DNA from 2 places in the Neisseria sp. HMSC078H04 genome. Region 2 is predicted to be linked to the other one. Evidence: predicted binding sites of a transcription regulator. Region 2 holds the regulator's gene; the other holds the start of a gene.
The links. The regulator sigma-54, encoded in region 2, starts transcription at its own class of promoters, with help from an activator protein. The targets are predictions, from matches to a motif close to CTGGCACGCTTCATGCTT.
Positions count from the first base shown of each region.

Region 1 (16,227 bases), on a different contig from region 2:
AACGACTTAATGATCAACCTTGATGCCTTGGTTGTCGGAATGTTGTTTTTTATCCAGCTCTTTTTGCAAGGTATCGCATGGCGTGTCGCAATCGCACATTTTTTTCATGCCGAGAGAGGAAATGCCGCCGCAGCTACCTTTGATGGTGCGTTTAGAGAAAATATAGCCGACTGCCATGCCGAGGATGACAATGATAAAAATGCCGAAAGTAAGGAGGAGGGTTTTCATGTGTGTATTCCTGAAGGTTAGTTTAATAATTTCTTGAATGCGCTGGACATTTCAGTATGGTAACCGCCTTGCGGAGTTCGGATGATAAGGAAAACGGCGAGATTTTCTTGCTCGGCAAGTTTAAGTGCTTCGGTTTCTCCGAGGACGAACAATCCGGTTGAAAGGCCGTCTGCAAGTGTGGCGTTTTCAGCTACTACGCTGATAGAAGCAAGGTTGTGGCTGATGGGTTGTTTGGTTTTAGGGTTGATGATATGGGAAAGGCGGCGGCCTGACTTATCGACATGGAAAATACGGTAGTCGCCGGACGTGGCCAGTGATTTATTGTCCAATGGAATGGTGATTTGGGTGGCGCCGCCTTGAACGATATTGGGCTGCTCGATGCCGATACGCCAAGGATTACCTTGCGCATTGTGGCCTTTGCCATGCAACTCGCCTCCGATTTCTACCAAATAATTGCCGATATTGAGTTTTTCAAGTTCGGCTGCGGTTTTATCCACGCCAAAGCCTTTGGCGATGGAGGATAGGTCTAAATAGACTTCGGGATAGGTTTTGGCGAGTGTAGGCTGCTGTCCGTCTTGGGAAAGTTTGAGTTTGTCCGTACCGACCATTTCTGAAGCATGTTGGATTTCTTGTGCAGTCGGTTCGTGTGTGATTTCTTTTTGCGGGCCGAATCCCCAAAGATTAACCAAAGGACCGACGGTTACGTCCAGTGCGCCGTGCGTCAGTTTGTTTAAACGCAAGGCTTCGCCGGTTACATAGGCAAAGTCTTGGGAAATAGGCATGGCCTGATTGACGGTGCGCAGCTGGTTGAATTGGCTGATTTCGGAATCGGTCTGGTAGGTAGACATTTGCCGATTGACTTCTTTAAGCGCATCATCAATGCGTTTTTGTATTTCGGCAGGGGAGGGGAGTTTGTCTTGGTCGTCTGAAAGATATTTGACGGTATAGGTTGTGCCCATGGTCTCGCCTTGCAGGGTAATGGTTTGTTGTTTTTCAGGTTGGCAGGCAGAGAGTGTGAGTGCGGAAACGATGGCAACGGTGCAACCGATTATCGGACGGTAAAACGAATTGGAAAGAAACGGCATAGGGGATTTGCGGATTATTTTTTGAAGCCTTTATTGTATCGTAAAAGAAAGGTTCAGGCCGTCTGAAAGTATGGTTTTCAGACGGCCTGGCAATAAAAAAAGGAAGAAACCGAAGTTTCTTCCTTTTTGTCTGTTAACCGCCGAAATCGTCCAAGAGGATGTTTTCGTCTTCCACGCCCAAATCTTTGAGCATTTTGATCACGGACTGGTTCATGATCGGAGGGCCGCACATATAGAATTCGCAGTCTTCAGGTGCTTCATGGTTTTTCAGGTGGTTTTCGTAAACCACGTTGTGAATGAAGCCTGTGTAACCGTCCCAGTTGTCTTCAGGCAATGGGTCGGACAGGGCGACGTGCCATGTGAAGTTCGGGAATTCTGCTGCGAGTTGGTCGAAGTCTTCGACATAGAACATCTCGCGTTTAGAACGTGCACCATACCAGAAGGTAATCTTACGTTTGGAGTTCAAACGTTTCAGCTGGTCGAAAATGTGGGAACGCATCGGCGCCATACCTGCACCACCGCCGATGAATACCATTTCGGCATCGGTATCTTTGGCAAAGAACTCACCGAACGGACCGGAAATCGTTACTTTATCGCCGGGTTTGAGCGACCAGATGTAGGACGACATTTGTCCTGGAGGCGCATCGGGTACGCGCGGAGGCGGCGTGGCGATACGCACGTTCAGCATGATGATGCCTTTTTCTTCTGGATATGAAGCCATGGAGTATGCGCGCAAAATCGGCTCATCCACTTTCGAAACATATTGCCACAGATTGTATTTGTCCCAGTCTTCGTGGTATTCCTTAGGAATGTCGAAGTCTTTGTAGGCAACAGTGTGAGGAGGGGCTTCAATTTGAATGTAACCGCCGGCTCGGAAAGGAACTTCTTCGCCTTCGGGAATGGCAAGCTTGAGTTCTTTAATGAACGTTGCTTTGTTGTCATTGGAGATGACAGTACATTCCCATTTTTTCACGCCGAATACTTCTTCCGGTACTTCGATGTCCATGTCGGTTTTAACGTTGACCTGACAAGACAGACGGCAGCCTTCGCGCGCTTCGCGTTTGCTGATGTGGGACAACTCGGTCGGCAGAATGTCACCGCCGCCGCTTTTCACGACAACACGGCACTGACCGCATGAGCCGCCGCCACCGCAGGCGGAAGGAACGAAGATACCTTGGCTGGCAAGCGCACCCAACAGTTTGCCGCCGGCAGGCATCGTCAGCTCTTTTTCGTTATTGACTTTGATGGTGATGTCGCCTTCGCTCACCAACTTGGATTTGGCAAACAGAATCATCAGTGCCAAAACCAAGACGATGAGGGTAAACATCACGATACCTAAAATAATCTCCATGCCGATTCCTTTCTTATAACTGGATGCCGGAGAACGACATAAACGCCATTGCCATCAGGCCAGCAGCGATAAAGGTAATGCCCAAGCCTTTGAGGCCTTTAGGGACATCCGAATATTTCATTTTTTCGGTAATGCCCGCCAAAGCGACAATAGCCAAAAGCCAGCCCAGACCTGCACCGAAACCATATACAACGGACTCGCCGAAGTTATATTCGCGTTGCGCCATAAACGATACGGCACCGAAAATCGCGCAGTTTACGGTAATCAGGGGCAGGTAGATACCCAATGCGTTGTAGAGGGCAGGGACGAATTTGTCCAAGAACATTTCCAAAATCTGCACCAAAGCGGCAATTACGCCGATGAAGGTGATGAATTTCAGGAAGGTTAAATCCACGCCTTCAACCAGCGCGCCGTCTTTTAACAGCGAGTAAACAAGTTGGTTGGCAGGGACAGACAGGCCGAGTACGAAAGTTACAGCCACGCCCAAACCGAATGCAGTGGATACTTTTTTAGATACTGCTAAAAATGTACACATCCCTAAGAAGAAGGAAAGTGCCATGTTTTCCAGAAAGACGGATTTTACAAAGAGGCTTAAGTAATGTTCCATGTCTTATTTCTCCGCCTGTTCAGGTTTCCAAGTGCGCAGACCCCATACCAAGAAGCCGATGATGAAGAACGCGCTAGGGGCGAGCAAGAACAAGCCGTTGGTTTGATACCAGCCGCCATCTTGTACAGTTTGGAAAATGGTGTAGCCAAAGAGCTTGCCAGAGCCGATCAGTTCGCGGATGGTTGCGATGATGATCAACATCATGCCGTAACCTGCGCCGTTGCCGATACCGTCAACCAAGCTTTCCAGCGGCGGCTCTTTCATGGCGAACGCTTCGGCACGGCCCATTACGATACAGTTGGTAATAATCAGGCCGACGAATACGGAGAGCTGTTTGGACAGCTCATAAGCAAATGCTTGGAGCAGTTGGTCAACCAGCGTTACCAAGGAAGCAACAATCGCCATTTGCACGATAATACGGATGCTGTTAGGGATATAGTTGCGTACCAAAGAAATGAAGAAGCTGGAAAAACCGGTTACCAAAGCTACGGAAATACCCATTACGATGGCCGTCTGAAGTTTGGTGGTAACCGCCAAAGCCGAACAAATACCCAAAACCTGCAAGGCAATCGGGTTATTGTCGATAAAGGGTGAAAACATCAAATGTTTCAAGCGTTTCATGTCAGCCATTATTGTGCTCCTGCTGATTTCAATTTGTTCAGGTAGGGGATATAGCCGTTTTCGCCGAACCAGTAGGCGAACGAACCTTGCACGCCTTTAGATGTCAGCGATGCGCCGGAGAGGGCATCTACGCCGTGTTCTTTGTCCGAACTTGCGCCTTTGCCGACGTGCAGGGCAAGTTTTCCTTGTTCGTCAAACAGTTTTTTGCCGACGAATTTTTGTTGCCACAGAGGGTTGCCGATTTCGCCGCCCAAACCCGGGGTTTCGCCTTGGTCGTAGTAGGTGATGCCGTTGATGGTGTTGCCGTCAGGTTGAATGGCGACAAAACCGTACATGACAGACCACAAGCCGTTACCGTGCATAGGCAGGATGATTTGGCTGACTTTGCCGTCTTCGCCTTTTACCAAGTAAACCTCGGTGTATTTGGCACGGCTTTTGATGCCGGCCAAATCGTCTTCGGGTTTGATTTGGATGCTTTGGGCAGGGTCTTTGCTGGCAACGCGTGCGCTGAAGTCTTTAGGCGCATCGGCGACGTATTCGCCGGTTGCCAAATCGACAACGCGTTGCTCGATACGTTCGGCAAAGGTTTTGCTGATGTCGGTGTTTTTATCCATCAAACCGGCTACGCTCAAGATATAGCCTTGTTTATCTTGGAGTTTTTGTTTCTCTTGGATGGGTTTCAAGCCGACGACTGCACCAGCAACGATGATGGAACAAATCAGGCTGACAACCAATACCACAATCAGCGTGCCGCTGAAGCTGTCTTTATCGAATTTCTTAGCCATTGCTGCGCGCCTTTCTGCGTTTGATGTTCGCTTGTGCGACGAAATAGTCGAAAATCGGGGCAAACAGGTTGGCAAACAGAATCGCCAACATCATGCCTTCGGGGTAAGCAGGGTTGACCACGCGGATCAACACGCACATCACACCGATAAGCGCGCCGTACCACCATTTGCCGACATTGGTAAAGGAAGCGGAAACAGGGTCGGTCGCCATAAACAGCATACCGATGGCGAAGCCGCCGACCACCAAGTGCCAGTACCAAGGCATGGAGAACATGGCGTTGGTGTCCGAACCGATGAAGTTAAACAGTGAAGACATCGCAATCATACCGATCATCACGCCGGCAATAATGCGCCAAGAGGCAATGCGGGTGAACACGATAAACGCGCCGCCGATTAAGAGCGCCAAAGTGGATACTTCGCCGATTGAGCCGGGTACGTTACCGATAAACGCATCCATCCAAGAGATGTTTTGACCGGTTACAGCGTTTTTCAGGCCGTCTGCACCGTGTGCCGCCCATTGCGCCAAAGCAGTAGCACCGGAATAGCCGTCAACCGCAGTCCAAATGGTATCGCCGGTAATATTGGCAGGGTAGGCGAAGAACAGGAATGCACGGCCTGCCAGAGCAGGGTTCATGAAGTTTTTACCTGTACCGCCGAATACTTCTTTCGCAACCACAACGCCGAAAGAAATACCCAAAGCCGCTTGCCACAAAGGCAGGGTAGGGGGAACGATCAAAGCAAACAGAATCGAAGTCACGAAGAAACCTTCGTTGATTTCATGTTTGCGTACAGTGGCGAACAAAACTTCCCAGAAGCCGCCCACGACAAATACAGTCGCGTAAATCGGCAGGAAGAAAATCGCGCCGAAGAGCATTTTGCCCAACACGCCCGCTTCAGACGACATATTGATGCCCAAAGCGTTGGCAAGGGCGTAATGCCAGTCGTTGGCGATATTTTGTTGCAGCAAATCAGGCGTTAACGCACCGAATGCCTGCGCGCCGACGTTGTACATGCCGTAGAACATGGCAGGGAACAAAGCCAGCCACACCAAAATCATCATGCGCTTGGAGTCGAGCGCATCGCGGACGTGGGCCGCTTTGCGCGTTACCGCGCCGGATGTATAGAAAATCGTCGCCGCAGCTTCGTAGAGGGCATACCATTTTTCATGTTTGCCACCCGGCAGGAAGTGCGGTTCGATTTTTTCCAGAAAATGTTTCAAGCCCATAATCAGCCTTCCTTCTCAATGGTTTCCAGCACCTTGCGCAACAGCGGGCCGTATTCGTATTTACCCGGGCAGACGAAGCTGCACAAAGCGAGGTCTTCTTCGTCCAATTCCAAGCAACCCAATGCCTGAGCGCTGTCGGTATCGCCGACGATTAAATCGCGCAAGAGCAGGGTAGGCAGGATATCCAAGGGCATCACGAGCTCGTAAGTGCCGATCGGTACCATGGCGCGGTCGCCGCCGTTGACGGCTGTGTTGAACTTGAAGAGTTTGTTTTTCAGGAAATGGCCGAGGGTTGTGCGCGTGATGGAGTATTTGTCCGGTTGTGGCGCAACCCAGCCGAACAGCTCTTTGCTGCGGCCTTCTTCGATAACGGAAATCTGATTGTGGTAGCGGCCGAGGTAATCGTGCGCGCCTTGTGCGATCGCGCCGTTTAATACTGAGCCGGAAATCACGCGGTTGTCTGCATCAACCAATTCGCCCGCAGTAATTTGCGATACTTTCGCACCCAAAACGGTACGCAAGAGGCGTGGTTTGTTGACTTGAGAGCCACCCAAGGCAATCACGCGTTCGGTGTTCAGACGGCCTGTTGCAAACAAACGGCCAATGGCAATCACATCTTGATAATTGATGGTCCAAACAGTTTTGTTCGCACCGACCGGCTCGATGAAATGAATGTGCGTGCCACTCAAACCGGCAGGATGCGGACCGCCAAATTCATGTGTTTCGATATTGGCAGCGTTTTCAGACGGCACGTCTGCGCCTGCTGCTTTACACACATGGATTTTACGTTCGGTCAGGCGGCTCAATACAAACAGGCCGCGTTTGAAGTCTTCGGCGGCTTCTTTGATGATGACCGTAGGATCGGCAGCCAGCGGGTTGGTGTCCATCGCATTGACGAAGATGGCGAACGGCTCGGCATCGACGGCAGGAATTTTGCTGAACGGACGGGTACGCAGTGCAGTCCACAAACCGGATTGGATCAGGTTGCGGCGCACTTCTTCGCTGCTCAATTTTGCCAGCGCTTCAGGTGCGTAGCGTTCGAACTCGATTTCGTCGTTGCCTTCAACGGCAATTACGACTGACTGAAGTACGCGCTTTTCACCACGGTGAATCGCGGCGATTTTGCCTGAAGCCGGAGCAGTAAATACTACGCCCGGATTCTTTTTGTCTTCAAACAGCACTTGGCCTTTTTTGACGGCTTCGCCTTCCTTGATTTTCATCGAGGGGCGCATGCCGACATATTCTTCGCCAAGCAACGCGACTTCGGTAATGGCCGGGCCGTCATAAATGACTTGCTCCGGTCTGCCCGCGATAGGCAGGTCTAAGCCTTTTTTTATCTTAATCATAAGGATGCGTTACTTTTTGGTGGGTTGAGATTCGGATGTCGGATTGTTTTTTCAGACGGCATGTAATGCTTTGAAACAAAGGATGGGCCGTCTGAAAAAAGCAGAGGTTTGCTATAAAAACAACGAATAAACGCAAACAACAAAGCTTCAGATTTTATCAGGTATAGGCTGCTTTATGTCAGTTTTACGCTTATTTTTACGGGAAAAGTGGGAAAAAAGTAGGAATGTGTAATCGAGTGTTAAGGGAAATAATTTTTAACTGATTGATATTTAAACGCTATATTTGATGGTATAGCTGAAAATAAAAGGCCGTCTGAATTTCAGACGGCCTCTAAGTTTAAAAGAGCTGCCAAACGAAGAAAATCATCGTATGCAGGGCAAACAGCGGTACCAATACAATCACCGACCATGCCATGTAGCCGAAGAAGGAAGGCATCGGTACGCCACGTTGTTCGGCAATGGCTTTGACCATGAAGTTCGGCGCATTACCGATATAAGTGAGCGCGCCCATAAATACAGAGCCCATGGATACTGCCAGCAATGAATGGAATAGGTGGCCTGTCATCAAGGCTTGGGCATCGCCACCGGCCATATTGAAGAACACCAAATAAGTCGGCGCGTTATCCAAGAATGCCGATAAAATGCCGCTCATCCAGAAATACATCACATTAATCGGATTGCCTGCCGCGTCGTGAACCAAAGAAACAACGGAAGCCAATGCGCCTGTTTCTCCGGCTTTCAAAATCGCCAAAACAGGCGAAATGGTAATGAAAATACCCAAAAACAGTTTGCCCACTTCGGCAATCGGCTCGAAGTTGAATTCATTACCTGCGCGTACCTGTTTGGGTGTAATAATCCAAGATACGGCGGTCAAAGCCAGCAAAATGCCATCGCGCATCAGGTTTTGCAAGGCGTAATGGCTGCCCAAGATTTCAAAGCCCGGATGATTTGGTTTCCACAAACCGGACAGCAAAACCGCGCCGACTACGCCGGCCAGCAACAGGAAATTCCATTTGCCGTAGATTTTGACTTTTTCTTCTTTATCGGAAGGAGCGGGAGCAAGGTGTTCGCTTTGTTCGCGGTTGAAGTGTCGGCTGTCGATGATGTAGAAAACGGCCAGCAAAATCACAGAACTGATCAATACAGGCAGCAGCATGTGTTTGACCGTCCACATGAAATCTACGCCTTTCAGGAATCCTAAGAACAGCGGAGGATCGCCTAAAGGAGTCAGACCGCCGCCGATATTCGCCACCAAGAAAATGAAGAAAATCACGATGTGAACGCGGTAGTGGCGTTTATGGTTGGCCTTCAAAAGCGGACGAATCATCAACATCGCCGCGCCTGTTGTCCCCATGATGGAAGACAAAGCCGTGCCGACTGCCAACAGGGTTGTATTCAATTTAGGCGAGCCGTGCAAATCGCCGCTGACAAAAATACCGCCTGAAATGGTATAGAGCGCTAAAAGCAGCAGGATAAAGGGGATATATTCTTCAACCAACGCATGGGCAACGGTATGTACGCCGGCTCCGAAACCAAAGGTGATGATAAACGGCGTTAAAAACAGCAGCGTCCAAAACGCTGTAATTTTGCCGAAGTGGTGGTGCCAAATATGGGAGAAAAACAGAGGTCCGAGTGCAATGGATAAGAGAATCAGTGCAAACGGCAGACCCCAAAGCAGGCTTGCGGATGAGCCGTCAAAATCGGATGCCGCAGCAGGAAAGGCGGCAAGAAGTAGTAAAAATGAGAGAGAGCGCATAGTATTTCCTTTTTATTCTGTTGCGCCGTGAGGAACTTCATTGAGAAAACACGGCGGTGAAATATTCAGGCCGTCTGAAAATATCCAGACGAACTGCGCGGTTGTGTCAGGGGAAAGTATAACGCAAAGCAAGTGTTAAGGGACGGTTTAGGGTGTTGGAATCAAAAGAAATGTTGATACAAATAAAGGAATCAAAATGAGTAGAGTAGTTGGAGGTAGTAAAAAAATGGTTTTGAAACAGGAGTTTGAAATCTCGGAAATAATACTATCGAAAAAATACTTTGAATTAATTTTAGCTAAAATTTACATTTAATTGAATAAATGGAGGCCGTCTGAAAAATGAGGGTCGAATAGGGTGTTTTGGTTCTTACTGATTGTTTTAATGGATAAGTTAGGTGTGAAAACAAAAAACAGGTGAGTGAAAATGCCCACCTGCTTTATTTATGCTTCCGGCCGCAGCCACATCCACACAGCCACGCAGCTGCAACAAATTGACGATATGACACCAATCCACCAGCGTTCTGGAAATTGCCAAAACATAAACAGGCAAGAAAGGGCCATCATGCCGATAGCGAAGAACTTTGCCTTGCGCGGCACTGCGCCGTTATTTTCCCAATTTTGTATGATCGGGCCGAAATGGCGGTGATGATACAGCCAATTGTGGAAGCGCGGCGAAGCTTTTGCCCAGCAGGCGGCGGTCAATAAAATGAAAGGCGTAGTTGGCAGTAATGGCAGGAAAATGCCGATAATGCCCAAGACGAGCGACAATGCGCCGCAAAAAATCAACAAATAGCGAACCATATTCCCGTCACCAATTATTTGTTTTCAGACGGCTTGTGATGTGGAAATGGACAACGTGGAATGTCCAACTTATCCCAGCCATCGTGCCCCATTTTTTCCAGCAGCGCGATATTGCGGTCAAAAATTGCCGAGGCGTCGGGAAATGCTTCAGCCGCTTTAGCAATACTGTCTTCACGAATCAGATGCAAGGTCGGGTAGGGCGAGCGGTTGGTGTAGTTGCTGATGTCGTCGGCTTCTGTGCCTTCAAATTGAAAATCGGGATGGAACGGCGCAATTTGGACAATGCCTTCCAATTCGTTTTCTACAACCGCATCGTCGGCAATTTCCAGCATTTGGTTGAAGGTTTCAAAATCAGGGAACAGTGTCGGATGAACCAGTAAAGTGGTTTCCAATTCCGAAGCGGAAGTATTGCCCAGAAGCTGCAATTCACGATCCAAGTCTTCAAGAAAACCGTCCAAATGACGGGCTTTGCTGACAACGATGCGAACCAGGTTTTTAACGTGCGGCGCTTTGGCAAACGGGCAGAGATTCAGTCCAATAACGGCTTTTTCCAGCCATTGTTTGGTATGTTCTGAAACAGTATTGGTATCAAGATGGGCGGTGTCAGTCATAGTAAAAGCTTATGTGAATTATTCTTAAAAAGTATACAAGTGTATGGACGTGAAAGCAAACCATTGGAATTTAAAAGGCCGTCTGAACAACAGACGGCCTTTATCGGTTTCAAATCATCAATCCTGAACCAAATGAACCAAAGGCAGAGCGGTCGTGTTTTTAATTTCTTTCAACACAAAACTCGATTGCGCATCTTGCACTCCGTGGTGCGAAAGCAGCGTGTCCAAAACAAAATGGGAAAACGCGTTCATATCGGTAAAAAAGGCATGGAGCAGATAGTCGGTTTCACCCGTTAACGCAAAGCAGCTCAATACTTCAGGCCAAGCGCGGACAGATTCGGAAAAATCCTCACGCGCATCTTTTGCCTTGCTAATCGATACACGGATAAAAGCCTGCAAACCCAAGCCCAAAGATACGGGAGAAAGCTGGGCGGCGTATTTTTGAATAATGCCAGCATCTTCAAGCTGTTTGAGACGGCGCAGGCAGGGAGAAGGGGAGAGCGCCACTTTTTCAGAAAGCTCAACATTGCTCAACCGCCCATTTTCCTGCAAAACCTGCAGAATCTTTAAATCCGTTTTATCCAAGTTTAGATGAGGCATGATGGTTCTCCCAATGTAGACAATGTATGTTTTGAAAATGAAAAATGCTTAAAAATAAAGACTTGTATGGTTAAATTATATATTGAGTTCAGATAGGCGACAAATTGTCTTATAAGGAGTGTTGCGAATTTGTTTTATGTCGTGGTGAAAAGATGAAGGCCGTCTGAAACTAATCAAGATTAAAGTTTTATGCCATATTAGGATTGGATATAAAGAGGCCGTCTGAAAATGAATTTCAGACGGCATTTATTTTCGTAATGTGATGATTCAGGCTCTTAATGACCTTGTTTTGGAGAGTTTTGTTCTTTTGCTTTGATTCGTTTTCCACGTTTGTATTTGGCTTTGTTTGGGGTGTTTTCTTCGCAATGTATTTTTGTGTTTTTCTTAAGGTATATGCTTGGTCGTTATCCGTTTGAGTTGTCTCGGCACATGGCGGGAACCATCATCGGATCCAGTGTTCCGCCGCATTGCCAGTTAAACAACCAAGTCGAATCATTGTTAATTCGATATGGGGTCAGGGTAAGGACTTTGCCTTTGTTTTGACCTTTATCGAAAGGAATGCTGATTTTGCCTGTATCTGCTTCTACAGTTACGCCACCGTTTTGGATGTATGTGCCGCCGATGCGTTGAGCGGTAACGCCGATTGCGCCTTGTTTGCTGACATCCTCTGCATTGGGCAGGCGATTATTTACCGCTGAGGCAATGCTGATTTCGGTTTTTAGGTTATCGGCAAGGTATAGCGCTTCGGAGGCTTGCGCCCTACCGATATAGTTTTGGTAAGTGGGTATGGCGACAACAACCAGAATACCGAGGATGGCGATAACTATCATCAGCTCAATCAGGGTAAAACCTTTTTGGGCTTGAAATGGGGTATTCATTTGAGCGTATCGTTTTCTTATTTTTATAAAGCAAATCCCATAACCGCGTTATGGGATTTGCTTATATTTTAGACTGCAATACCAATATTAGCGGCAGTTAGCGGGAACGTGTTTAGCATCACTATTCTTGAATTTACAAGTCCAAGTAATAGGAGACTCAGGATTTTCTTGTTTAGGAGTCAGAGTAAAGATAGGTTGTTTACTAGCACCAGTATTACGAGTAGTTACTGTAATTACACCTGTTTTTGCTGCGATAGTGATACTTTGAACGTAATTAGTAGGTTTAGGAAGGCTATAACCAGTATTAGTCGTAGTAATTTTATCTAAACCACCCAAAGCAGCAGAAGTTTCTGCTACAGCCAGTTTTGCTGGTTCAGCTAAGCTCAGACCTTCAGATACTTTGGCGCGGATGGTGTAGTCTTGGTATGCAGGCAGAGCGATTACGGCCAGAATGCCCAAGATGGCGATGACGATCATCAATTCGATCAGGGTAAAACCTTTTTGGATTGCTTTCATTGTTTAAAACTCCAGTTTGAAAGTGTGAATAATTATGTTTAAGTAAAAAGTCCGTAATGTGCTTGGCACTATGTATTATGAGTAAACCATAAAGTAAGAAGGAATATACAGCTTCCGTCGGGCTTGCTGCTTTGAGGCTTGGGCCTTATCGGACGTGTTGTTTCAAGCAGTCGGTGTGCCAAGTGTGGAAAACTGGTTAAAAAATTTATTTTTTATTTTTTGTTTATTGTTTTTATTGGGTTTATTTTTTAATTTTTAAGTTTTATGAGGTTTTGTTTGAAAGTTTCAGGATTTTAGGGAATTTTGGTGGTTGACGTTTTTTGTCAGTTTTGTGTTTTTTGTGACAGGGAAGGGAGATAAGTTTGGGTGTGTGACGTTTTTTGTCAGAAATTAAACTTGTTCAATAATATGTTAATTGATTTAGATAGGCGGTATCTTTATGGATTAATCGGTAGGTTTAATATTTTGTGATTTTATTTTTTTGTTTTTTATGGGTTTTATTTTGTATACGTATTTTGTTTGAATATGGATGAGGAAAAGATTTGGAAGGAAGGATTTTTTACGAGGGTTTGGTGTAATAGGTGAATGAAAATTTATTATCAGAATTATATTCATTTGGGTTATGATTTTAGAATGTAGTTTTATGTCAGAAGGAAGTTTTGGTTTCGAATTTTAAGGCTTTGGATTTCTTGAGTGTTTTAGAAGGGTATATTCAGGATGTTTATATATTGAATGCGATTAGGGTGAGCAAAAAATGCTCACCCTGTATTTTTAAGATGTTCAGACGGCCTTTATGGGGTCAGGACTTCGATTAATGCTTGTTTTAGGGTGTTTTGGGTTTGCGGGTCTTGTAGAGATGGGCTATAGGTGATGAAGCTATCCTCAATGCGCTGATCCAGGGTGGTGATTTTGGCGTAGCGCAGGCTGATGTTGTGTGCAAAGAAGGTCTCGGCGATGTCGGCGAGGAGGTGGGGTCGGTTGACGGCGGTGATGTCTATGGTGTGCCAGCCGGGATAATCTTCTTCGGGGGTGATGATTACGGTAGGCGGGATGGGAATGTGGCGGATGCGGCGGCTGATGTGTGGGCGGCCGCTTTGTTTTTGGACGGTGGTATTGCCGTGGATGAAGCTGTTGAGTTCGGCTTCGAGTGCGCTTTGGCGGTCGGGATATTCTTCGGGCGGGAGATTGTCGGGAAGTTGTAGGATAAAGGTGTCGAGGATGTAGTCGTGCTCGGTAATGAAGGCACGGGCGGCTTGGATGTCGAAGCGGTGGCTGCTGAAGATGCGGCAGAGGCGTGCGAAGAGGCGGTCGCCATTGGGCATGAACACCATGACTTGAAGGCTGTTGCTTTGGGGAAGGATGCGGCTGCGGACGGCCGGACTTTGGGTGTCGTAGGCGAGGTTTGCGGTGTGCCAGAGGATTTCCCGTGTTTGATGGCGGACGTAGTATGCGCTGCCGAGGATGCGGCGGAGTTTTTGTTGGTTTTTGAGGGGAACGGCCGCGCGCGTGAGCTGATCGGTCGAGGCTTGTTCGCGTCGGTTGGGGAGGCGTTCGGGGTCGTGGTGTTTGCTGTTTAAAACGGCGGCGGTGCTGTGGTAGAGGGTTTGGAGCAGACTGGCGCGCCATGTGTTCCAAAGTTTGGGGTTGGTGCCGCGGATGTCGGCAATGGTAAGCAGGTAGAGTGCGTCGAGGTATTCGCGTGTGGGAATACGGCGGCAGAAGGCTTGGAGGACGTGCGGATCTTGGATGTCTTCTTTTTGGGCAACGGTGGACATGAGCAGGTGGTTTTCAACCAGCCATGCGAGGAGGTGGCTTTCTTCTTCGGTGTAGTAGTGGTTGGCGGCGAATTGTTGTGCGTCTTTGATGCCTTCTTTGGCGTGATCGCCGCCACGGCCTTTGGCGATGTCGTGCAGCAGGGCGGCGGTGTAGAGGACATGTGGTCGTGGGTAGGCTTGCATGATGGCGCTGGCCTCGGGCATTTCGTGGCTATGGGTTTCGATGGCGAGACGGCGCATATTTCGGACGACGGTCAGAATGTGGTCGTCCACGGGGTAAATATGGAAGAGGTCGTGTTGGAGCAGGCCGGTGATTTTTTCCCATGCGGGGAGATAGCGGCCGAGTACGCCGTAGAGGTTGAGAAAACGGAGGGTTTGGGTAAGGCCGGTGCCGTGTTTGAAGAATTGGATAAAGCGGCGGCGGTTTTCTGGATTTTGGGTAAAACGGGTGTTGATTTTTCGTGTGGCCGCCCACCATGCGCGCAGGGTTTGCGGCTCGATGGTGGTGATGTTTTGCTCCTGCATGGTTTGAATAATGGTGAAGATGTGTTCGGGATTTTGTTCAAATAGGGCAAGGTCGTTGGCGGCGATTTGGTGGCCGATGCGTTTGTAGTGGCTGTCGATGGGGTGGATATGTTGGGGACGGCTGGAGGTTTGATGGTTTTTGAGAACCGGAATGAGGATGCCGTTGAGTTGTTTGATGGATTTGGTGGCACGGTAGAAGGTGTGCATCAGGGCTTCGCTTCTGCCGCGAATGTCGGGTTGGGTATAGCCTAAGCTTTCGGCAACTTGGGACTGGTAGTCGAAAAGCAGCCTGTCTTCGGGGCGGTCGGCGGTAAGGTGGAGGTGAATGCGGATGTTGGCGAGACGACGGTAGCCATGGGCCAGCATGCCGGCTTCGGTGCGTGTGAGGACGCCGGCGGTAACGAGGGCGGTGGGGTTGCTGTCTATGCCTTGTGCTTTGGCTGTCCAAATCAGGGTGTGGATGTCGCGCAGGCCGCCGGGGCAGGTTTTGATGTTGGGTTCGAGTTGTGCGCCTGTGCCTTGGGATTTGGTGTGGCGTTGCTCCATTTCGAGGAGTTTGGCTTCGATAAAGGCGGCTGTGTTGCGGCGTGTGTTGAGTTTGTTTAGAAGTTGGGCGGTAAGGTTGGGATTGCCTTGGAGATGGCGTGCTTCAAGAAAGGCGGTTTCGCCGGTAATGTCGTTTTGGGTGCTTTGGAGGATTTCTTCTATGCTGCCGCTTTTGATGGCGGGATTGAGGCGTGCGTCCCAAAGGGTTTGGATAAATTGGGTGGTTTGTTGTTGCAGGCCGTCTGAAAATGGTGTGGTGGAAACAATCGCTAAATCCCAGTCTGAATGGGGATAGAGTTCGCAACGCCCGAAGCCGCCGATGGCAATCAGACTGATGTCGTTGCTGTCGGGAAAGTGGATTTGCCAGAGGGTTTGCAGTAGGGTTTCGGCAGCGGCGATATGGTCGCGGAAGTAAGCGGTAGGGCGGTTGTTTTGGCGGTAGGCGGCTTCTGCTGCGGCTTTTTGCTGCCGGTAGGTTTGGATGGCTTGTTGGGCGGCGGTCATGATGGTGTCTGGCTGTGAATTAGGCTTGGGTATCGGCAGGCTCGGTCATTTGGCGGAGCATTTCTTGCGGTGGAAGGAGGAGTTTGTAAGGGGCGATTTTGAGTGCGGATGCGATTTTTTCGATGTTGGAAAGGGCGATGTTCCAGCGTTTGCGCTCGACGGCGGAGACGTAGGTGCGGTCGAGTCCGCATTGGCGTGCGAGTTCTTCTTGCGACCAGCCGTGATTGACGCGGTAGAGGCGCATGTTGTAGGCGATAACGGCGCGGAGGTCTTGCGGATCGGGCAGACTGGGAGGGGGAGTGAGTTTGTTGACCATGGTGTTTTGGGTTTGTGGTTTGAACGATAAGGGGATTTTATACTATTTTTGCTAGGGGAAAGGAAAGGCCGTCTGAAAGTTTCAGACGGCCTTCAAGAGGGTAGGTATAAAAAAAGGGGGTGGCACTCAGCCACACCCAAACACACACACA
Region 1 is NZ_KV835822.1:126,338-142,564, reverse strand. Features, by position in the region: gene nqrM ((Na+)-NQR maturation NqrM) at 7-228, opposite strand; gene HMPREF2560_RS00870 (FAD:protein FMN transferase) at 246-1,313, opposite strand; gene nqrF (NADH:ubiquinone reductase (Na(+)-transporting) subunit F) at 1,447-2,664, opposite strand; gene nqrE (NADH:ubiquinone reductase (Na(+)-transporting) subunit E) at 2,678-3,271, opposite strand; gene HMPREF2560_RS00855 (NADH:ubiquinone reductase (Na(+)-transporting) subunit D) at 3,275-3,901, opposite strand; gene HMPREF2560_RS00850 (Na(+)-translocating NADH-quinone reductase subunit C) at 3,901-4,677, opposite strand; gene HMPREF2560_RS00845 (NADH:ubiquinone reductase (Na(+)-transporting) subunit B) at 4,670-5,902, opposite strand; gene HMPREF2560_RS00840 (Na(+)-translocating NADH-quinone reductase subunit A) at 5,905-7,248, opposite strand; gene HMPREF2560_RS00835 (sodium:proton antiporter) at 7,586-9,004, opposite strand; gene HMPREF2560_RS00830 (YbaN family protein) at 9,446-9,805, opposite strand; gene HMPREF2560_RS00825 (DUF1415 domain-containing protein) at 9,820-10,416, opposite strand; gene HMPREF2560_RS00820 (Lrp/AsnC family transcriptional regulator) at 10,534-11,016, opposite strand; gene HMPREF2560_RS00815 (pilin) at 11,421-11,894, opposite strand; gene HMPREF2560_RS00810 (pilin) at 11,982-12,410, opposite strand; gene glnD ([protein-PII] uridylyltransferase) at 13,202-15,760, opposite strand; gene HMPREF2560_RS00800 (helix-turn-helix domain-containing protein) at 15,780-16,076, opposite strand.
Region 1: a site for sigma-54 is predicted at 12,575-12,592, ahead of HMPREF2560_RS00810 (pilin). Genes of this name have one in related genera too.

Region 2 (16,227 bases):
GGCGGGCAAAGTGTCGGCATCGACGGCGAAACCGTGGTTTTGGCTGGTGATAACGACTTTGCCGCTGTCCAAATCTTGTACAGGGTGGTTGGCACCGTGATGGCTGAAGCGCATTTTCAGGGTTTTCGCACCGATGGCGAGGCTGATCAGCTGGTGTCCCAAACAAATGCCGAAAATCGGTTTGCCGCTTTCCATCAGTTTTTGTACGGCTTTGATGGCGTAGTCGCAAGGTTCGGGGTCGCCGGGGCCGTTGGACAGGAATACGCCGTCAGGATTGAGTGCCAATACTTCTTCCGCGCTGGTTTGCGCCGGAACGACGGTCAAGCGGCAGCCGCGCGAGGCGAGCATGCGCAGGATGTTGGTTTTCACGCCGAAATCGTAGGCGACGACGTGGTAAGGCTGTTCGGAAGGGGTAACGAAACCTTTGCCCAATGCCCATTCGCCTTCGGTCCATTCGTAAGTTTCTGTGCAGGAAACTTCTTTTGCCAAATCTTTGCCGACCATGCTGCCGAATGCGGCAATCAGTTCTTGTGCTTTTTCAACGGTGGCATCCGCACCGGTCAAGATTGCACCGCCTTGCGAGCCTTTTTCACGCAACAGGGTGGTCAGGCGGCGGGTATCAATGTCGGCGATGGCGACGGTTTTGTTGCGTACCAAATAGTCGTGCAGGCTTTCGGATGCGCGGAAGTTGCTGTGCAAGAGCGGCAGGTCGCGGATAATCAAACCGGCGGCGTAAACGCTGCGGCTTTCTTCATCTTCGGCGTTGGTGCCGGTGTTGCCGATGTGTGGGTAGGTGAGGGTAACGATTTGTTTGCAGTAGGAAGGGTCGGTCAGGATTTCCTGATAGCCGGTCATGGAAGTGTTGAACACGACTTCGCCGGAAGTCGAACCTTCGTAACCGATTGATGTGCCGTGAAATACGCTGCCGTCAGCGAGAACGAGAAGAGCCGGAGTGGTCATGATGGAATCCTGTTTGCCTGATGATGGTCGGTTCGAAAAAAATGGGTCAGGCCGTCTGAAAAATAAAAATTGTTTACAAAAAAGACAGCCTTCGGAAATCTCGGCTAAAAAAAAACACGCTCCGCAGCTTTGATTTTGCTGTGTAACGTGCTTTTTCAGACATAGCGGTCTATGCCGTAGAAGCAGTGTATTTTAAGTCAAAGTAATAGGAATTTCAAGCGTAGAGCAAATAATCGATAATTTAAAAACGTTTTATCTTTACGGTACAGTCTCTTGCTTTTGAAATGCTTGATGAATAAGGCTGAACTAAATATTCAGTCAGGCCGTCTTAAAACTGAGCAGACAGATTGTTTCATTTTTGTTGTGTTTGAAATGCAGGTGTAGGGAAATTCAGCCGAATCAAACATGAAACAGGCTGTTTATGCTAAAATCGTAGCCCCATAAAAAATAAAAACAACGTCATTTTTAGCTGAGATTATCCGATGAAAAAAGAACACATTATGCAAAACGCTCCATCAGGCCGCCATCGCCTCATTCATGCAAGCGTCGCTTCCGCTTTAGCGCTTATCAGCATTTCCGTTCAGGCAAATACGCAGCAATTTGCCCAAACTCCTTTTTACCTGCAAAACAAAACCGACGTCAGCGGCCAACCCAAAGTCAAACACAATATTATGTTTTTGATTGATGACTCGGGCAGTATGCAATGGAATGTGCAAGGTAAGGAAACATCTGTATGGGCTGATAAAAGAATAACGATTACTAAGGAGGCTCTAAAGTCAGTATTGCAAAAGTATGGCGAAAAACAACAATTCCAGTGGGGTTTGCAAACCCTGCATAACAATGGTCATACCGATACTCCGGATAGGATGGGCTTTACTGATAATTGGCAGGACATTCAAAGGAGAGTAGATGGTATCGACCCTGGTCATGCTACGCCAATCACGCGCCGCTACTATGAAGTAGTCAAAAACTTTGTGATGCCCAACATCAAATACCGTTGTCAGAAGTCTTATGTGATTGTGATGTCGGATGGTGATGCCAATATGAGTTGTAGTAACCAGATTCCAGGTGAAGATCCTCGCTTATCTCGTAATACTAACTTCAACTACGATAGGGATTATTACTATTCAAACTATTACCGCGATATTGAACGTAGTGCGGGTACGTCTGCATACCAATATTTTGGGCCGTCTGAAGTGAAGGCTAATGATGATAGCTATGGGAAAGGTAAATTCTTTGATGGTGGAGGTCGTATCAAAGGATACTTTGATTTTCTACCTTATCAATATGATAATGATTTTGGCTTGCCTGAGAATGAAAAGAAATTGCTATGTCAATCTAGTAAATATAAGCATGAGTATGATCCTAATTATGGTAGGTATATGTGGGTAGCTGCAGGCGAAATTATTGTTCCTTATTGGGATAGGAACTATAAGGATGAAAAACGCGGTATGCGTTTCTTTAGCCAGACTTTGGCAGAAAAAGACATTAAAACAGCAAAAGATGGCAAAGATGATGCAGGTAAGAGCTGGGATGGTGATCCAAGCGATCCCAAGGGTGTAGATTACAGCAAGCAATTGGTTCAGACTTTTACTGTGGGTTTTGGTGAGGGGATCTCTCAAGTAGGGAGAGAGTATCTGGAAAAGGGTGCGAGCCGTCCAGACTGGTATTTTAAGGCTGAGAAAAAAGAAGATTTGCTTGAAGCCTTTAAAACCATTGTCGACAATATTGAAAATGACAGCAAAAATACGAAATTTGAAGGCGCTTCTTCAACTGCACCAGCAACGACTAGTACAGGTATTCCCGATATGGCGGCAACGGTTCATTTGAATACCGGCTCTTGGAGCAGTCAGTTGCGGTTTTATAAATTAAAACGCGATGGTACGCCTATCAATACGACTGAGTTTGTTCAGCCATCATTTAATAACCGTCTTACTTTGGTTAATGATGGCAGTAAGACCTATTTCATCGATAGAGCTGCAGATAATGCTTCAAACGCCGATTTTGGCATTTCAGACGGCAGTGCGAAAGATAAGTTGGAATGGAAAAATGCATTGCTGAAATGGACTGGCCGAGCAGGTGGTGATGAAGCCATCAAAGCGGATGCAGAGACAAAAGGTTATAGTCAGTCTTATCGAATTCGTCCGACTGACCCTAATGATCCAAATAAAGATGAACGTAATTTGGGCGATATTTTAGACGGTTCGGTTGCGGCTATTGGCGATAAGCGCGACAACCGTCAAGAGTTTTTGGTCGCCGCTGCCAATGACGGCATGGTACATATTTTCCGTAATGGTACGCCTAGCAATCCTTATGACTTGAAACTCAGCTATATTCCGGCAGGTATGGAACGTGAGGACGAGAAAGGTCAAGCAACAACTTTAGGCAAAGTTCTGAAAGATATTGCACGCGATGGTTACGGCTCCAACACGCCACACCGCTATATGGTCAATGGTGGCTTTGTTCTCCGCCAAACACCTGATAAGCAAACCTTTATGTTTGGTGCGATGGGTCAGGGTGGACGCGGTGCGTATGCGTTGAATATCGGTGCAGTGGCTAACAGTGATCGTAGTGGTTGGAATACGACTGTGCCTTTGTTTGAAACAAAAAAAGGCTCTGACAATAAGCTCGGTTATACCATTGGTTCGACACAAATCGGCCGTGTTTCCATCAAGCGCGATACTACTCCGGTCAATTTGAAATCTGATGTGCGCTATGCGGGTTTCTTGGCTAGCGGCTATCGTACTGAAGATGTGAACAGTGCCGACAATGAAACGGCTTTATATGTCTATGATATGACGGGTAAAGAAGCTGGTACGCAAGATGCCGGTAAAAATGTTTCCAGTGCCGGCAAGCTCTTGGCTAAAATTCCTGCGCCGAATGGTAAAGGCGGCCTCTCTACCCCCACTTTGGTAGACACCGATTTTGACGGTATTGTCGATATTGCCTATGCAGGCGACCGTTATGGCAATATGTTCCGCTTCGACTTGAGAGGTAAAACCGAGTCTGAATGGTCGGCGCAAATGATTTTCCAAGGCTCGGGTAATCAACCGATTACGTCTGCGCCTGCGGTATCACGCCGCAGTAAAGATAAGTATGTCGTCATTTTTGGTACGGGTAGCGAGATTTATCAGAATGAATTGACCAATACCAATGGCCAAATCAATGCCGTTTACGGTATTTACGACGATGTGTCTACTGATGAATCCAAAAAAGCGGTTTTGGCAAACATCAGTGAGTTGGAACAGCAAACCAGAGAAAGTGAAGGCGAACACATTTATGTCAGCGACAATAAGGTAGGCAAAGACAAAAAAGGCTGGAGTCTGACTTTAGACCCGAATGAACGTGTGACTGTCAAACCGACGATGATTTTGCGTACAGCCGTTGTAACCATCCGTAAGTATGAAACCAAAACAATTCATACTGATTCTTCCAGTACCGATGTTTGTTTGCCGGATAGTACGTCCACACAAACGACAGCGAAAACGATTATTCTGGGTGTAAATGCTGAAAACGGTGGCCGTTTGGGCTTGCGTGATGCGCGTATCTCCAGAAAGGATCGTACATTTTTTATCAAACGTGAAAATAATGGCCAGATTTATTACGCCAACGGTATGACTTTTGATGGCGTTATCAACTTTACTTATATAAATTCCAGCAAAGCCGACGATTCTCCGGTAACTGCCGATGGCGATAGCGGCGGCACGGGTACGGATAAGGAGTTGAACGCCACGCCGAGCGTGCCAAACAATAAATGTTTCGCAACCAAAGGTGATCGCAGTCTCTTGTCTAACCAACTGGTCAGCCTGAAAGTAGAAGGCCGTACATGCGGACTCAAACGCATCAGCTGGCGTGAATTGTTCTTTTAATTGGTAAGGCTTAAGCATCGAGGCCGTCTGAATTTTTTCAGACGGCCTTTTCTGTTGAGTGGTAGTAATTGAGAGATGCTGGATTAAAAAATGGAAAACTTTGTTTGTGGATATAACAAGGTTTGATCAAATTGAGAGCTTGGATAAAGTTAACCGACAGACTTAGGCTATTCTTTTTTAATTTTCTACTATTTGGCTAAGAAGTTAAAAGGCCGTCTGAAAATATCTTTTCAGACGGCCTTTGATTTAAAAAGAACTAATCAAGGAGGGCATTTTAGATGCTGTTTTTAATGATTTTCCGCAGGGTGGAGAGTTGCCGGCGGCTGACGGGCAACGGGGTCGGAATATCGAGAATTTTAGCGCTCCATGTGGATGCGGATTCGTCGTTTTCATCATCGTCCAGTCGAATCAGGCTGTCGAGGGTGTGGCGGAAGACGAGGGCATTGCGGTGGATGCGGATGACTTTGTCGCCCAGCAATTCTTCCCAGTAAACCAAGGTCTTCGGTAATTCGTAGCTTTGGCCGTCGCCGGTAAACAGATAGACGGTTTTGTGTTCCGCCATCAGGTAACGCGCCTGTTGCCATGGGATTTCAACCATGCGCTCGCGGTTGTACACTTTGAAATGGGTGAAGCTGTCTGCTTTTTCGCGGTTTTTCTCGATGATGCGGTCAAGCGCGGTTTGCAGGCGGGTCATTTTGATCGGTTTGAGCAGATAGTCTGCGGCAGCCAGCTCAAACGCGCGCAGGGCGTGTTCTTCGTAGGCTGTGGTGAATACAATTTCCGGCTGGCGTTTGGCGGTACGCTTAATGCGTTCGACAAACTCGAGACCGTCGATTTCCGGCATGCCGATGTCGGCAAAGACGATGTCGACTTCGTGGACGCTCAACCACTCCAATGCTGGCATGGCATGGTGAAAGACGTTGAGCAGTACGACATTGCACTCTTCCAATAATACACGTAAGCGTTCTGCTGCTAATACTTCGTCTTCTACAATAATGGCACTTGGCATAGCGGTATTCTTTTTGTCGTATCGTGGGAGATCTGCCGCGCTTTGTCATCCTCAATAACGCGTCAGCCGTATGTTGTTACAACCTTAAAATTATCAGTTTGTGACAATTTTAGGAAATTTTTAAAATATACATGATTTTTTGCTTCTTGCGGCATGGTTTGGGATGAATCGGAAGATTACTTACATAATTTTATGAAATATTGTAATACCTAGAGTAATTTTGTTGTAATTGCGCTAATTCAGTCCGTGATAATGGACGATTTTGGGATTTTGTCCATTTGCCAGTGTGCTACCGCCCAATCGAGCAATTCTTGCGGACGGTTCACGGCAGGTGCATCGGGTAGGTTGAGGTAGGTTAGGACTTGGCGGAGAAGTTGTTCTTTTTGATTCAAATCCAAAGCCGGTGCAAGGGTTTGTTTCGACCATTTTTGCCCTTGGTTGTTGGTCAACAGGGGAAGGTGCGCGTAGGCCGGTGTGGGAATGCCGAGGCATTGTTGCAGATAGATTTGGCGCGGCGTGGAAACGAGCAAGTCCTGACCGCGGACAATATGGGTTATTCCTTGATCGGCATCATCGGCAACCACGGCAAGCTGATATGCCCAATAGCCGTCGGCACGAAGCAGGACGAAATCGCCGATATCGTGTGCCAGATTTTGTGCGTAATGTCCGACAATGCCGTCTGAAAAACCGATTACGCGATCGGGAACTTGAATGCGCCATGCCGGCGTTTTGTTTTGCGTGTCGGGCCTTTGCTGAGGATTGCGGCAACGGCCGTTATATACAAATCCGTCTGCGCCATGTGTTGCCGCCGCCTGCCAGTCTTTGCGGCTGCAATAGCAGGGATACACCAGCCCGGCTGTTTTGAGGCGGTCGAGGGTGTCTTGATATAGGTCGTAACGGCGGCTTTGATAGGCGACTTCGCCGCCCCACTCAAAACCGAAAGCTTCGAGTGTGCGCAAAATGTCGGCAGCGGCGCCGGGCATTTCGCGCGGGGGGTCGAGGTCTTCAATGCGGACCAGCCATTTGCCCTGATGAGCGCGTGCGTCGACATAGGAGGCGACGGCGGTCAGCAGGGAGCCGATATGAAGCAGGCCGGTAGGGCTGGGGGCGAAACGTCCTATATACATGGCAGGGTGGTTTTGTAGGGCAGGGGCAGTATGCCTGCACGGTATTCAAATCGTGATAGAAAAGGGCGTGCCGTACACGCCCGAATTTGGGTTTCAGACGGCCTGAGACTTTTCAAAATGATTTAAGTTTCTCGACCATCCGTTCAATCCGCTTAAGCCAAGGGAGCAAGCAGTTTGGCGAAAGCGTCTTCAAATTGTTTCAAACCGTCTTCCTGCAAACGAGTTGCCAAAGTTTCGACATCAATGCCGAGTTTGGCGGTTTCGGCAAGCTGCGCTTGGGCTTCGTCCACACCTTCGGTCAAAGTGGCTTTGGCGGTGCCGTGGTCGATAAAGGCTTTGAGTGTGGCATCGGGAACGGTGTTGACGGTATGGGCGCCAATCAGGCTGTCAACGTACAAAGTGTCAGGATAGGCAGGGTTTTTCACGCCGGTAGATGCCCATAGAAGTTGTACGCGGTTGGCACCTTTTTCGGCAAGTGCGGCAAATTCGCTGCTGCCGAAGTATTGTGCCCAATCTTGATAGGCGGCTTTGGCCAGTGCAATGGCGACTTTGCCTTTGAGATGGTCGGGCAGGGTGGCGTCCAATGCGGCATCAACACGGGAAATAAAGAAGCTGGCGACAACTTGGATATGGGAAACGTCGTGTCCTGCTTTCAAACGTTTAGCAATGCCGCGCGTGTAGGCCGCATAGGCTTTGAGGGTTTGGGCACGAGAGAAAAGCAGGGTCAGGTTGACGCTGATGCCGTCTGAAACGAGGGTTTCAAGCGCTTCGATGCCTTCATCGGTTGCCGGTACTTTAATCATGACATTTTTACGGCCGATGGCGGCGTGCAGGCGGCGCGCTTCTTCAACTGTGCCTTGCGCGTCTTTGGATAATTCAGGCGAAACTTCGAGGCTGACGAAACCGGTTTTGCCGCCGGTAGATTCGTGTTCGGCAAGACATACGTCGCAGGCGGCTTGTACGTCGGCAACCGCCATGGTTTCGTAGCGTTGTTTCGGGGTAAGGTCTTGCTGTTTAAGCGCGGCTACTTCATCGGCGTACAGGGCATCGCCTGCAAAGGCTTTTTGGAAAATGGCAGGATTGGAAGTTACGCCACATACACCTTGCTTCAGCATTTCTGCCAATTCGCCGCTTTGTACCAGCGAACGGGAGAGATTGTCCAACCAGATTTGTTGTCCTAATGCTTTAACGTCCGATAAAATAGTCATCTCTGATTCCTTTTACATAATAGGTTTGTTTGTGAAGTGGCGGTAATGCTACGCCGATTCGATGAATTTGAACAGTTTACAGCCGATTAATTTGGGCAAAACAAACCTAAATTCAAGCACGAAAGGTGGCTTTGATGGCGGAAAACACACTTTATCTCGACTGGGCGCGCGATGTATTGGATACGGAAGCCGAAGGTTTGCGTGAAATTGCGGCGGCTTTGGATCATGATTTTGTCCGTGCGGCAGAAGCGTTGTTGCACTGCAAGGGCAGGGTCGTCATTACCGGCATGGGCAAGTCCGGACACATCGGCCGCAAAATGGCGGCGACCATGGCTTCGACCGGCACGCCTGCGTTTTTCGTCCATCCTGCCGAAGCGGCGCACGGCGATTTGGGCATGATTGTGGACCACGATGTCGTGGTTGCCATTTCCAATTCCGGCGAAAGTGACGAAATTGCGGCGATTATTCCGGCGTTGAAACGCAAAAACATCACGCTTATTTGTATCACTGCCCATCCGACTTCCACCATGGCGCGTCATGCCGATATCCATATTACCGCGGCGGTTTCCAAAGAAGCCTGCCCGCTCGGCCTTGCGCCGACTTCCAGCACGACCGCCGTGATGGCATTGGGCGATGCGCTGGCGGTGGTATTGTTGCGTGCACGCGCGTTCACGCCCGATGATTTTGCTTTAAGCCATCCGGCCGGCAGCTTGGGCAAACGCCTGCTGTTGCGTGTGGCGGATATTATGCACAAAGACGAAGCCCTGCCTGCCGTTTTGTTGGGCACGCCGTTGAAAGAGGCCATTGTCCGCATGAGTGAAAAAGGCTTGGGCATGTTGGCGGTAACCGATGCCGAAGGCCGTCTGAAAGGCGTATTTACCGATGGCGACTTACGCCGTCTGTTTCAAGAACGCGACAGCTTTGCCGGTTTGAAAGTGGACGACATCATGCACGCTTCGCCGAAAACCATCTCCGCCGACCGCCTGGCCACCGAAGCTTTGAAAGCCATGCAAAGCGGCCATGTGAACGGTTTGCTGGTGGTCGAAGAAAACGGCATGCTGATTGGCGCGCTGAACATGCACGATTTATTGATGGCACGAATTGTCTGAATCGACGGCAAAAACGTTTTCAGACGGCCTTATGCTAGAATAGGCCGTCTGAAATAAGGAAACCTTATGCAAAACCTCTCTTCCGACCTGCAACAACGCGCTTTAAGCATCAAACTGCTGATACTGGATGTGGACGGCGTTTTGACCGACGGCCGCATTTTTATCCGCGACAACGGCGAAGAAATCAAATCGTTCCACACTTTGGACGGACACGGTTTGAAAATGCTTCAGGCCAGCGGCGTGCAAACGGCGATTATTACCGGCCGCGATGCGCCTTCCGTCGGTATCCGCGTGAAGCAGCTCGGTATCAACTATTACTTCAAAGGCATTCACGACAAACGTGCCGCCTACGCCCAATTACGCGAACAGGCCGGTGTGGAGGAGCATGAGTGCGCCTTTGTCGGCGACGATGTTGTCGATTTGCCCGTGATGGTGCGTTGCGGATTGGCGGTTGCCGTCCCCGAAGCGCATTGGTTTACTTTGCAATACGCCCATTATGTAACCCGACGTTCCGGCGGCGCAGGCGCGGTGCGTGAAGTGTGCGATTTGATTATGCAGGCGCAAGGTACGCTTGAACCTGCTTTGAAAGAGTATGTACGATGAAAATCAGATGGCGTTACGGAATCGCCTTTCCGCTGGTGTTGGCCGTTTCACTCGGCGCACTGGCGGCGTGGCTCGGCCGCATCAGCGAAGTGCAGGTCGAAGAAGTCGTCCTCAATCCGAATGAGCCGCAATATTCGATGAAAGGCATCAACGGCAAACGTTTTGACCAAGAAGGCCGTCTGAAAGAAAACCTGAGCGCGGTCGATGCCGTCCAATATCCCAATAGCGCGGACGTGCATTTGGACAAACCGCATCTTTCGTTTTATCGCGACGGCAGCCTGTTGTACGAAGTCGGCAGCGACAAGGCCGTGTACAATATTCAAAACAAAAAAGTCGTTTTTGAACAGAATGTTGTCTTAAATAAAGCGGCAGATGCCAAGCGTTTGGCCGGCATCGTCAAAACCGAACGTTTGAATGTCGATACCGAGGCGCAATACGCCCATACCGACAGCCCGGTTACTTTCCAATACGGACAGTCCGGCGGTCAGGCAAACGGCATGACTTATGACCACAAAACCGGTTTGCTGAATTTCCCTTCCAAAGTGAAAGCCACAATTTATGATACAAAAAATTTGTAAAACCTTAGCCCTTGTTGCCGTTTTTGCCGCCAGCCCGGCCTTTGCCCTGCAAAGCGACAGCAAGCAGCCGATTCAAATCGAAGCCGACCAAGGCTCGCTTGACCAAAACAACCAAAGCACCACCTTTTCCGGCAACGTCATCATCAAACAAGGCACGCTCAATATCCGTGCCGGCAGCGTAACCGTTTCGCGCAACGACAAAAGCGAGCAGTTGATGAAAGCCACCGGCTCGCCCGTCAAATTCAGCCAAGAGTTGGACGGCGGCAAAGGCGTGGTCAACGGCCAAGCCAATACCGTGACGTATTCTTCCGCAGCCAACCTCGTTACCCTGTCCGGCAATGCCAAAGTACAGCGCGGCGGCGATGTGGCCGAAGGTGCGGTCATCACGTACAACACCAAAACCGAGGTTTACACCATCAACGGCAGCGCTAAATCCGGTGTGAAATCCGCCGCGAAATCCGGCCGCGTCAGTGTGGTCATCCAGCCGTCCAGCACGCAGAAAAACAAATAAGAAAACACACAAAAAGGCCGTCTGAAAAAGGTTCAGACGGCCTGAGGTCAATATCGAAAGTCAACAGAATATGAGCGCAAACAACAGCCGTCTTGTGGTTCAAGACCTGCAAAAAAGTTTCAAAAAACGCCAAGTCGTCAAAAGCTTCTCCCTTGAAATCGAAAGTGGCGAAGTCATCGGCCTGCTTGGCCCCAACGGCGCAGGTAAGACCACCAGCTTTTACATGATTGTCGGCCTGATTGCCGCCGATGCAGGCAGCGTGATGCTGGACGGACAAGAGTTGCGCCACCTGCCCATTCACGAACGCGCCCGCCTCGGCGTCGGCTATCTGCCGCAGGAAGCCTCGATTTTCCGCAAAATGACCGTGGAACAAAATATCCGCGCCATTTTGGAAATCAGCATGAAGGACAAAAGCCGCATCGATGCCGAACTGGAAAAACTGTTGGCCGATTTGAACATCGAACGCCTGCGCAACAACCCCGCGCCGTCTTTATCCGGTGGCGAACGCCGCCGTGTCGAAATCGCGCGCGTGTTGGCCATGCAGCCGCGTTTCATTTTGTTGGACGAACCTTTTGCCGGCGTTGACCCGATTGCCGTCATCGATATTCAGAAAATCATCGAGTTCCTCAAATCACGCGGTATCGGCGTATTGATTACCGACCACAACGTGCGCGAAACCCTCAGCATCTGCGACCGCGCCTACATCATCAGCGACGGTACGGTATTGGCTTCAGGCAAGCCGGATGATTTGGTCAACAATGAACGAGTCCGTTCGGTTTACTTGGGTGAAAATTTCAAATATTGAATGTATATTTGACGGTATATGAAGCCCTCATTTTGATTGAGGGCGGCTATAAATATTGGAATAATCACTACAAATACAAATATAATACTGATAACCTAATCTTTCAGACGGCCCGTCAGATACAAGCCGTCTGAAAAACTATCCATACATTTCGAATCAAACACTATGTCTTCACTCGTCCTTAAACTCAAACAGACCCAGCAGCTCAACCAGCGGCTGCAGCAGTCTCTGCGCATCTTGCAGATGTCGGGTCTTGAGCTTGAGCGCGAAGTGGAAGACTGGTTGTCGGACAATCCTCTGCTTGAGCGTCCGGAAACCGATGAGTTTGCCGACAGCGGGCTCAACCGTGCCGTCACCATGCCGCGTGCCGGTCAGCAGTTGGGCGGCGACGATGCCGAAGATATTTGGAGCAACATCGCCGAAGAAGAGGATTTCAAACACTATCTGCATGCCCAAGTGTGCGAGCATCCGCTCTCGCAAGTGGAAGCGGCCTATGTTCATGTCTTGATTGATTTTTTGGACGAACAAGGCTACCTCACCGACAGCCTTGAAGAAATCATCGACCACACGCCGTTGGAATGGATGCTGGACGAAGAAGCCCTGCAAAATGCGCTGGACGTATTGCAAACCTTTGACCCGCCCGGCGTGGCGGCGGCCGATTTGACCGAGTCGCTCATGCTGCAGCTGATGCGTTTGCCGGCTTCTCCGGCCAGACAAATGGCCGCGCATTTGGTGCAAAGTTCGCTTCAAGATTTGGGCAAAAACCGCAAACAAAACGTTCTGCGTTTCCGCAAACTCTATCCTCAGGCCGACAGTGAAACCATAGAAGCCGCGCTCGATATGATTGCCGGCTTGAATCCTTATCCGGCTTACGGCTTCGCTTCTGCCACCCCTACGCCTTATATCCAGCCTGACGTTTGGGTGAGAGAGGGCAAGGACGGCTGGGAAGTCATCAGCAACGAAGCGGCTTGGCCGAAGCTGCAGCTCAATCAGGAATATTGTGACCTGATGAAATCGGCGGAAGAGGGTGCGCCGGAGTGGAAGGAAAAAATCAGCGAAGCCAAACAGCGCATTGATTCTTTGGAACTGCGCAAAAGCACAGTCCTCCGCCTTGCCGAGTATATTGTCAAAAATCAGGAAGATTTTTTCGTCTTCGGCGAAATCGGCCTGTCGCCCATGCTGATGAAAGATGCCGCCGCCGAATTGGGTTTGGCGGAAAGTACCATCTCGCGCGCCGCCAATCAGAAATATTTGTCTTGCCCGCGCGGCCTGTTTGCGTTACGCTATTTCTTCACACAGGCAGTGAATGCCGACGATGACGGCGAAGGGTTCAGCCAAGGCGCAATCAAAGCCGTATTGAGCCAGCTGATTGAAAGTGAAGACAGTAGCAAACCTTATTCGGACGAGACCCTCGTCAAATTATTAAAACAACGCGGCATTGAAATCGCCAGACGTACAGTTGCAAAATATAGAGAATCATTAGGCATACCACCGGCACACAAACGAAAATTTACCGAGTAGATATATTCCGATCCGTTTTGACGGACTAATCAACCGAAGGAGCTGTATCATGAATCTGAAAATCACCGGTCTGAATTTTGATGTTACCGAAGCCATCAAAAACTATGTTTCCGATAAGTTGGCACGAATCAATCGCCACGCTGACAACATCATCTCCGTGACCATTACGCTCTCGGTGGAAAAAGTCAATCAAAAAGCCGAAGCTGATGCGCATTTGGCAGGCAAAGATTTGCACGTTGAAGCGATTGAACAGGATATGTATGCCGCGATTGATGTTTTGATGGACAAACTCGACCGCGCTGTTTTGAAACATAAAGAAAAAAGCGGCGATGTCCGCAGCACTGTCAAACCTGCTGCCGAATAAAGTTTTTGTATGATAAAGGCCGTCTGAACTATTCAGACGGCCTTTTGTTTGTTAAGGAGATTTAGCCTTGCAAACGGGTATTCACTTTTTCGCCATTCCATGGTGCTACTTTAAACAGCAGCAACATGCCCGGTATGCCCAAAGCAAAACATAGCCAGTAGAAATTAAAGTAACCCATCGCTTCAATCAGATAACCTGCCGAAGCATTGATAAATGTACGTGGAACGGCTGACAGACTGGTAAAGAGGGCTAATTGTGTGGCTGTAAATGCAGGATTGGTTTCACGAGCCATATAGGCAACAAATGCTGCTGTACCCAGACCTACGCCCGCTGCTTCTGCACCAATTACAGCTGCAAGCATCATTTGTTCTGTCAGTGTGATGGTTTCAAACTTGCCAAAATTTGCCAACCAGGCGAAGCCTAGAATAGTAACCCATTGCGCCACGCCGAAAATCCACAAAGCTCTATTGATGCCGAGCTTTATCATCCAAATACCGCCTACAATACCGGCAATGACAGCAGGCCATAAACCGGCATTTTTGGCAATGAGGCCGATGTCGGTTTTGCTGAAGCCCATGTCCAGATAAAACGGTGTAGCCAAAGAAGTGGCCATGCTGTCGCCCAGTTTGTAGAGAAAGATAAACAGCAATACCAATATGGCCTGTTTGATTCCTTTGCGGGAGAAGAACTCACTGAAAGGGTCAGAGACTGTTTGGGCAAATGTACGCGACACAGATGGTGGAATGTCAGACTCTTTGGCTAAAAACAGGGTCATCAGCAGACCGGGCAGCATAAATAGTGCAGTAATGATGAATACGTTGTGCCAAGGCATCAAGTCGGCCAAGATCAAGCTGAGCGAGCCGGGTACCAAAGCAGCGATACGGTAGGCATTGACGTGGATAGAGTTGCCCAAGCCTAATTCTTCATCTGACAAAATTTCGCGGCGAAATGCATCCAATACAATATCTTGGCTGGCAGAGAAAAAGGCGACCACCAACGATAAGCCCATAATTACATATAAATGCTGAGCAGGATTTAGGAAGGCGTAAATGAGCAAGGTCAGCAGCAAACCAATTTGCGTAACCAGCATCCAACCGCGTCGCCGTCCTAAAAAAGGTAATCTGACCAAATCAATGACGGGAGACCAGATAAATTTCCAAGTGAAAGGCAGCCCGATAAGTGCCATCAGGCCGATGGTTTTCAAATCGACATGTTCGCTGCGCAACCATGCCGGAATCAGGTTGATCAGAAAATAAAGCGGCAACCCCGAAGTGAAGCCTGTAAAGATACAAATCAGCATTTTGCGCGAAAAAATCTTGCGCCAAGTGCTGGGTTGGGGTGCGGTTGTCATAGTGGAATCAATAAAAAAGAAAAGGGATATTGTAGCAAAGATGGGGAATATGGCGAATGAGCTTCTGCTATCTTTATTGAATAAAGGCCGTCTGAAACTTTGACAAATTAAGTTTCAGACGGCCTTTTGTTGGAACAACTGGTTTGGCGGGCAACGGAGACTTCAGGACGGAAGAAGGGTTGCTTGGGTGTATTTATAAAATTGAAGTTAAGAAAGTTTCAGACGACCCCTAGAGATCGTTTGAACGATGAGAAATATCAGTGGTAATTTGTGCCGTCAGTGTAGCCGTTTCCTGATTTGTCCACAGCAAAAGCAGAAATCGGACCGACCGTTACTGTCCCTTTAGGCTGAGTTTCTTGGTAATACTCATATGCTGCAACACCCATACCAGTTGCAGCACCAACAGCAGCACCAATTGTGCCACCGACCATAATAGCTGGTCCGGCAGGAATACTGCCAAAAGCTATACCGACACCCAGACCAATACCTGCACCAATTGATCCTCCTATTTATGCACCATTTGCTCCTCCTTGAAGGATTCTCTCTCCTAAGCCTCCTCCATAAATTAGTTCCAGATCCTCAATGGATAGTTCAATCATGTTATTTTTCCTTTTCAAAAAAATTAGATGTAGAATATTGAGTCAATACACCCAATATGGAAAAAATAATAAAAGCATGAATATAAATCATAAAATCAACATTATCTCCTTGGTAGCTTTCATAAATAAAAACGATTGGTATTGATATACAAATTAAAATGTACAGGTACTTTGAAATTACCAGTAACTTATACACAAATTTTGATTTCATAGCCTAGTCTTTCATTTGAATAAAATCTACCCTAATCAACTTTCCAACCAACTTCCTAACTTCTTCATGCTTTCCCTGATTGAAGTTAACCAGTAGATTTTTCAACAATATGTATATTATGTTAAATAATAAATGGTAATTGTCACATTCAAATATTAAGGATAACCTACTTTGAAACTATATCGCTTTGATGCGTAATTCTATAAAAAACATTGAATTTTCATGTTTTCTATTTATCCAGTATTTTGGAGTTGATAAGTGAGAGCAAAAAACTTTGGAAATCTACGATTCTCCTTCCAACACCTCATCATTTCTCTAGAGAATTTAGGCAAAGGCGATATTGATAACTCATTTCATTAAATGGAACCAAATGAGAATGATTTATTTATAAAATCCTTTTAA
Region 2 is NZ_KV835825.1:367,922-384,148, forward strand. Features, by position in the region: gene carA (glutamine-hydrolyzing carbamoyl-phosphate synthase small subunit) at 1-960, opposite strand, end outside; gene pilC (PilC family type IV pilus tip adhesin) at 1,461-4,829, shown strand; gene HMPREF2560_RS03725 (LytR/AlgR family response regulator transcription factor) at 5,104-5,838, opposite strand; gene gluQRS (tRNA glutamyl-Q(34) synthetase GluQRS) at 6,078-6,965, opposite strand; gene tal (transaldolase) at 7,118-8,173, opposite strand; gene HMPREF2560_RS03740 (KpsF/GutQ family sugar-phosphate isomerase) at 8,308-9,282, shown strand; gene HMPREF2560_RS03745 (KdsC family phosphatase) at 9,349-9,885, shown strand; gene lptC (LPS export ABC transporter periplasmic protein LptC) at 9,882-10,463, shown strand; gene lptA (lipopolysaccharide transport periplasmic protein LptA) at 10,444-10,974, shown strand; gene lptB (LPS export ABC transporter ATP-binding protein) at 11,045-11,779, shown strand; gene rpoN (RNA polymerase factor sigma-54) at 11,945-13,300, shown strand; gene raiA (ribosome hibernation-promoting factor, HPF/YfiA family) at 13,350-13,664, shown strand; gene HMPREF2560_RS03775 (AmpG family muropeptide MFS transporter) at 13,726-15,015, opposite strand; gene HMPREF2560_RS11390 (hypothetical protein) at 15,273-15,446, opposite strand.